Regions from separate parts of the Fervidobacterium pennivorans DSM 9078 genome, predicted to be linked through region 1. Evidence: predicted binding sites of a transcription regulator. Region 1 holds the regulator's gene; the other holds the start of a gene.
What was found. Region 1 encodes HrcA, which represses chaperone genes, less so after heat shock. Its sites were predicted from a motif close to ATTAGCACTCNNANNNTNNGAGTGCTAAT; they were not measured.
Positions count from the first base shown of each region.

Region 1 (3,430 bases):
AGTCTTTTCTTGCTGGCATTGCAAACCACCCCTATTTTGTATTTTGATTCTCACGTGTTTTGTTGGTCATTAACTGCATTCTCTTCCTTTTTTCTTGGTTTTATAGCAACACGTACCTTAGTTGGTTTTACAACCTGCCCATTGAATGTGTAACCATCTTCAATGACTTCAAGAATAGTGTATTCTTCAACATCATCACGTTCCTCTTTTTCAAATGCTTCATGGTTGAACGGGTCAAACTTTCCAGAGGCATCAATAATCCTTAATCCCTCGTTTTCCAGTGTCTTTAGAAGTTTTTCATAGATTTTTTCTACTCCAAGTTTGAATTTTTCTAAATCCTTGTCTGAGTCGTAGTATTTGAACGCTCTCTTAAAATCGTCTAAAATGGGTATAAGCGCTTTTACTATACGAAGCGCCGTTGATTTCGTTGCGTCTCTAATTTGCCTATCAACGTCGAGCTTGTAATTTTCAAATGCTGCTTTGATTATGCGTGCAGCGTTCTGTATTTCCTTCAGTTGGTTTTCTAACTCTGCTATCTTTTCTTTCAGTTGTTTGTTCTCTTCTGATAATTCGTTTTGGTTCATTTGGTTCACTTCTTCTCGCTCCTTAATTTCATTTGAACTTTCCAAGTTGTTTTGAACTTGCAGTTGTGTTTCATTTATTTCATTTATTTTCTTTTCTTCACACATGTTCCCTACCTCCTCTTTTAGTTTGAGTTTTTAGACATTCCTCGATACTATAGTGAAATACTCGCTCAGTCTGTTGAGCATAAACTCGAAGCTATCCATAATCAAATCATATCGACCGTATTTGTCGAATATAACAGCAACGCGTCCAACGGGATTATCTTCTGAGTAGAACTGTCCAAGAATTACCGAGAAATCTTCAAGGAACTTCAATCCATGCTCTTTACCGATGTATATGTCGTTCTCAAGCTCAAATAGTTCTTTGTAAAACACGTCGGATGAAACATACACAAGGATGTTTTGTAATTTTTTCAGATTGATTCTATCGTTTGCAAGAAGGTTTGGTAGTCCTTCCGTTATGTAATCTTCGTAGCTTTCAACAGATAACCTTTCCGTGATTTCTAAAAATCCACGACTGATAGTTCCAAAATCGCTGTCTTTGAAGCTATTTAAGTTGTTAAAATTATTGATTCGAGTAAGTATATCTCGCAATTTGGATTTGAATTCGTTCAATGTTAATCCTGTCATCGCTTTGTTAAGCATCTGCTCTATTTTCTCAACATCGTCAAGTTCGGTGTGCTGGATTGGAATGGAAGAACTGAGACCGAGGGATGTAATTATATTCGCAATTGAGAAATTCTTACTCACAGGTGTTACAACTATACGCTTGATTCTTAGCGTTAGTGGGCTGGGCTTTTCAATAATAACCATACCTTTTGTTGAAGAGCTTAACAACTTTGCTGCACCCGTGAGCACCTTTTCCATATCACCGATTGGAAATTTTGCCGCAACCTCCACTTGTGAGCTTTTGGACTTTATCTCTTCCCTGATTTTTTTCAGTTCATTTACGTAAAACCTGAGTCCTTTGTCTGTTGGAACGCGACCAGCAGAAGTGTGTGGCTGGAATATATATCCCGTGCGCATTAAACGGTTCATATCATTTCTAATCGTTGCACCGGATCTCTCAATTGCAGCACTTTCCAAAACCCTTTTTGAGCTTACAGGGGTCCTCGTGTTGATGTATTCTTGCACAATGCAGTAAAGAACTTTCTTTTGTCTTTCGGTGATATCGTTTCCTAACACGGTTATCACCTCTCCGTTTTTCTATCTGTTTTAGCCTAATTTTTGTTATCAGAAATGTTAGCAATCTACACTTTAGTCTGCTAATATATTACCATAAGTGTGAGAATTTGTCAATTTTTGGAGTGTTTTCAGTATCTGAGATATCAGACACAAAGCAAAGAAAAATATTGATGAAAATTTCCTTTTTGGTAAAATAGTAACAGAAAAAATTGTGCGGAATACGAACATTTGTAGATGATTCTACTTTGCCTGAGGTGATAAATGTGAACTGGAAGGTTTATATTTCTGGATTTGCAGTTTCAACGATATTTGGGTTATCATTCCTTTTTACTAAAAACAGTATAGAACATATAAACGTTTACACGTTTTTAGCCTTTAGGTTTGGTGTGGCAACCAGTGTGATGCTATTACTTTGGCTTTTTGGAATCGTAAAATTAACAAAGAAACCATTTTGGAAATTATGGAAAGTAGCGCTATTTCAACCGATTGCTTACTTTGTGTTCGAGACTAATGGACTCAGGTTTACGACGTCCTCTGAGGCTGGGATGTTGATTGCATTAATTCCAATCGTTATAACGATTTTGAGTCCAGCATTGCTGAAAGAAAGAATCAGATGGTACCAAATTCTCTTCGCATTTCTTAGCTTTTTTGGAGTGTTTCTTATCGTCAAAGGTGGGGGATTAGAACAAGGAGCGCTACTTGGAAAGCTGTTGGTTTTGGGTGCGGTTTTCTCCGCAGCATTTTACAATATTTTCTCGAGAAAGCTATCCTCAGAGTTCACTCCTGTTGAGATAACGTTCTTTATGATGCTTACGGGATTTGTCTTTTTCTTTTTCCTGAGCATCGTAACAGGAAATTTCACAATCGCATTCCACCCTGCTGTTGTTATTGGAGCATTGTATCTTGGCATACTTTCTTCAACGGTTGCATTTTTTCTTGTGAATTTCATGCTTAGCAAGGTTTCACCAACGGTTTCTTCTCTTTTCTCAAATCTAACGACGGTGATATCTGTAATTGCAGGCAGTTTCATTCGGCATGAAAGGATTGCTGCAGTACAAGTATTTGGAATGATTTTGATACTTGTTTCGCTAATTCTTAATTCTTATCTGAAAAGCAAAGAAGTTGAACAGAGTAGATAACAAAAAAGCCCTCGGATTTCCCGAGGGCTTTGGTATTATTTATTTTCCTTATATTTCCTCTTCGTCAAGGTTTTCTGGTATGCTGATTTCAATTTCTTCTACTTCTGTCGTAGTTGTGGTTGCTTCTTCTGTTGAGTAAGGTACTCCTTCACGACCTTCGAGGTATGCATCCGCTATCTTACCGGCAATGAGAGCTATTGCTCTTATTGCGTCATCGTTCGATGGTATTACGTAGTCGATAGGATCCGGGTCACAGTTTGTATCAACCATTGCAACTATTGGTATTTTGAGGTGGTTCGCTTCTTCAACGGCTATCTTTTCTTTCCTCGGGTCGACTATGAAGATGACATCGGGTAAGCTCTTCATGTTTTTGACGCCACCGAGGTTCTTTCTGAGTTTTTCAAGTTTCTTTCTGAGTTTGCTCTGTTCTTTTTTTGGAAGCTTGTCGAGTTCACCATTTGCTTCCATTTCCTCGAGTTCGATGAGCTTTTGGATTCTTGTCTGGATTGTGGAGAAGTTGGT
Region 1 covers NC_017095.1:1,955,558-1,958,987, forward strand. Annotated here, with positions in the region: gene dnaJ (molecular chaperone DnaJ) at 1-19, opposite strand, end outside; gene FERPE_RS09215 (nucleotide exchange factor GrpE) at 51-689, opposite strand; gene hrcA (heat-inducible transcriptional repressor HrcA) at 720-1,769, opposite strand; gene FERPE_RS09225 (DMT family transporter) at 2,033-2,908, shown strand; gene rpsB (30S ribosomal protein S2) at 2,957-3,430, opposite strand, start outside.

Region 2 (3,430 bases), 340 kb from region 1:
TCCTGTTGAAAATGCGGAAGATTTCATCATTTGGATGCTCAAAGAATTCAACGTTGATGGCAAAACAACGATGGTCTCCCCACTGAGTGGATTTTATGCAACACCTGGCGCCGGAATGAGTGAAATTCGAATAGCATACGTTCTTGAAGCTGACAAACTCGCCGATGCGGTTAAAATCCTTGGTGAAGGAATAAAAGTGTATAACTCAAGAAAATAAATAAGATTAATAGTAAAAAACAAAAAAGCGGCAGCCATCTTGGACTGCCGCTTTCGTATTTTTTTAGAAGAAGAATTCAAACGTTAGCATCTTCGTTCCATCTGTTGGAATGAACAACTCCTTAACACTTTTGTTTGAGGCAACATAAAACGGAAGACCTATCAAACCATCTTTGGTATATACTAAGTGAGCATTTGTGAGATGCCCGTGTCTAGATATTTGGATAACAACTTCTTTTGCTGTGCTAGGTGACGTTACTGGGACGCATGATAGCACGATGAAAACCAAAGCTAAGACGACCGCAATCTTTGTTGCTTCGTTCAAATTGGAAAATATAGGTTGAAAATCATTTGATAGGACCATATGATATAATTCACTTTGTAAGTTTTGGAAAAACGGAGGCGGAAAGTTGCTCAACCTAAAAAAGCTTGAGAATATCCTTTTTTATTTCATCATTATTGGAAGTTCCTTAATAATCTTTTCAGTTTTAGGTATGTTATTAAACAGCAAAACGCCGCAGGCTCAAGCGCAAAATGTCCGGGTAGACATACGTGAGCCTTACTTTGCATCGCTTGAACATAATACAGAGTCAACAGGTTTTGTCGAAGAAGCTTACATTGAGCTTGAGACGGACACTCAAAAAGACACAGTAACACTAATTGAGAGGTACAATCAAATGAAAGAAGAATTAAAAAGCCTAAGGCAGGCATTAGCAAGAGACAGAACTGTTGAATACGTTATTTACAGCGTCGTTGACTACGAAGGAGAAGCATTAACTTTTGATGAAACAGGAGGATTCACAAGATATGGGATATCTTCTAAATACAACCCTGATATCGATGTTTTCCATATTACAAGGCAAGACGCATTCAATATCTTATACATTCGCTATTACCTTCCCAACGGTCTTTACAAATATCAAAGTGTAAGACTGCAAGTGGCTTTGATGCACATGTGTGTGCTATTCGGTAACAAAGCCTTCTCAATAGCCTATTCTGTGACTCCAAAGGAAAAGCTCATCACATTACGTGATTCTGACCCAGATTTTCCCAAAATTATCGAAAAACTAAGACTCACCTTTAGAGACCATGCCAAACGCATTGGTATCAAAAATCCCAAGTACTTAAACGGTTGGCTGAATAGGATAGACAAAGTATTCTACATAGGATAAATCCTAACACCATGTCGCATTTGTATTTCGGTTAGTACTGTCACCCCCAAAATTTTTTAAAAATTTTAATTATCACTCTTGACAAAAGAGTGCTAATTTGGTAGAATATATTCGGCAAACAAAAAAACAAAAATCTTACGGAGGTGGATATATATGGCGAAAAAAGAGTTTGTTGTTGGAATTGACCTTGGTACGACCAACTCAGTTATCGCTTGGATGAAACCGGATGGAACAATCGAGGTCATTCCAAACGCAGAGGGAAGTCGTACAACACCGTCTATAGTCTCGTTTACGAAAACCGGAGAAATCATTGTTGGTGAACCAGCAAAACGTCAGCTTATTTTGAACTCAGAAAGGACCATAAAATCCATTAAAAGAAAAATGGGAACGGACTACAAGGTGAGGATCGATGACAAGGAGTACACCCCTCAAGAAATCAGTGCGCTCATACTCAAGAAACTCAAAAAAGATGCAGAAGAATATCTCGGTGGTGAAATTAAAAAGGCAGTTATTACTTGTCCAGCTTACTTCAACGACGCTCAACGACAAGCTACAAAAGAGGCTGGTATCATAGCTGGACTTGAGGTGCTCAGGATAATTAACGAGCCAACAGCTGCTGCATTGGCTTACGGCCTTGACAAAATGGAAGGCGAAAGAAAAGTCCTTGTCTACGACCTTGGTGGTGGAACATTTGACGTCTCCATACTTGAGATAGGTGGAGGAGTCATTCAAGTTATCGCGACAAGTGGTAACAACCATCTTGGTGGTGACGACTTCGACCAAAGAATAATGGACTACATTATCGACGAATTCAAAAAACAACATGGCGTAGACCTAAGAAACGACAAACAAGCACTCCAAAGAATCAGAGATGCTGCAGAAAAAGCAAAGATAGAATTGTCTACAAAACTTGAGACGGACATAAGCTTGCCATATATAACAGCTACAGCTGAAGGTCCACTGCACTTAGAAATGAAACTTACAAGAGCGATGTTCGAATCACTCACAAGAGACCTTGTTGAAAAAACAAGAGAACCAATTGAAAGAGCACTAAACGATGCAAAACTCTCACCGCAGGACATCGATGAAATCATTCTTGTTGGTGGTATGACAAGAGTTCCGATGGTGCAGAGGTTCATCAAGGAAATTTTCGGAAAAGAACCGAACAAGAGTGTGAACCCAGACGAGGCTGTTGCAATCGGTGCGGCAATCCAAGCGGCAATTTTGGCAGGAACTGAAGGTGCAAAAGACAAAGACGTAGTACTTGTAGACGTTACACCACTCACACTCGGTGTTGAAGTCAAGGGTGGATTGATGGAACCAATAATTCCAAGGAACACAACGATTCCCGTTAGAAAGAGCAAAATATTCACAACAGCTGAAGATGGTCAAACAAGTGTTGAAGTAAGAGTCTATCAAGGTGAACGTGCAATGGCAAGAGATAACATATTCCTTGGTAGCTTCCAGCTTGTAGGTATTCCACCGGCACCAAGAGGAGTGCCTCAAATCGAAGTTACGTTCGACATCGACGCTGACGGTATAGTTCACGTCTCAGCAAAAGACCTTGGCACAGGAAAAGAACAATCCATGGTTGTCACAGGTAGACATCAACTGAGCAGCGAAGATATCGAAAGAATGATTAGAGAAGCGCAAATGTATGAAGAACAAGACAGAAGAAAACGCGAAGAGGTCGAACTAAAGAACAAAGCAGACGACCTTGCTTACCACATCGAAAAAGTACTCAAAGAAAACGGCGACAAGATACCGGCAGATACAAAGAACAGGTTAGAGGAAATCATTAGGGACTTGAGAGATGCAATCAACAGAGACGACATCGCAAAAGTCAAGATACTATTCGACGACTTGCAAAGAGAAAGCATGAAAATAGGCGAATACCTCTACAAACAACAAGCTCAAGGTGGAACAAACACAAGCGAGCAGATGTAATAAACAATAAAAACAAACCCCAGTGGGCAAAAGCTCACTGGGGTTTTTTATTTAATACTGTACATTCAAGTTCAAGAACAAAAAAAATTGCACCT
Region 2 covers NC_017095.1:1,612,427-1,615,856, reverse strand. Annotated here, with positions in the region: gene FERPE_RS07660 (pyridoxal phosphate-dependent aminotransferase) at 1-217, shown strand, start outside; gene FERPE_RS07655 (hypothetical protein) at 281-580, opposite strand; gene FERPE_RS07650 (lysozyme family protein) at 627-1,388, shown strand; gene dnaK (molecular chaperone DnaK) at 1,542-3,335, shown strand.
Region 2: a site for HrcA is predicted at 1,457-1,485, ahead of dnaK (molecular chaperone DnaK). Genes of this name have one in related genera too.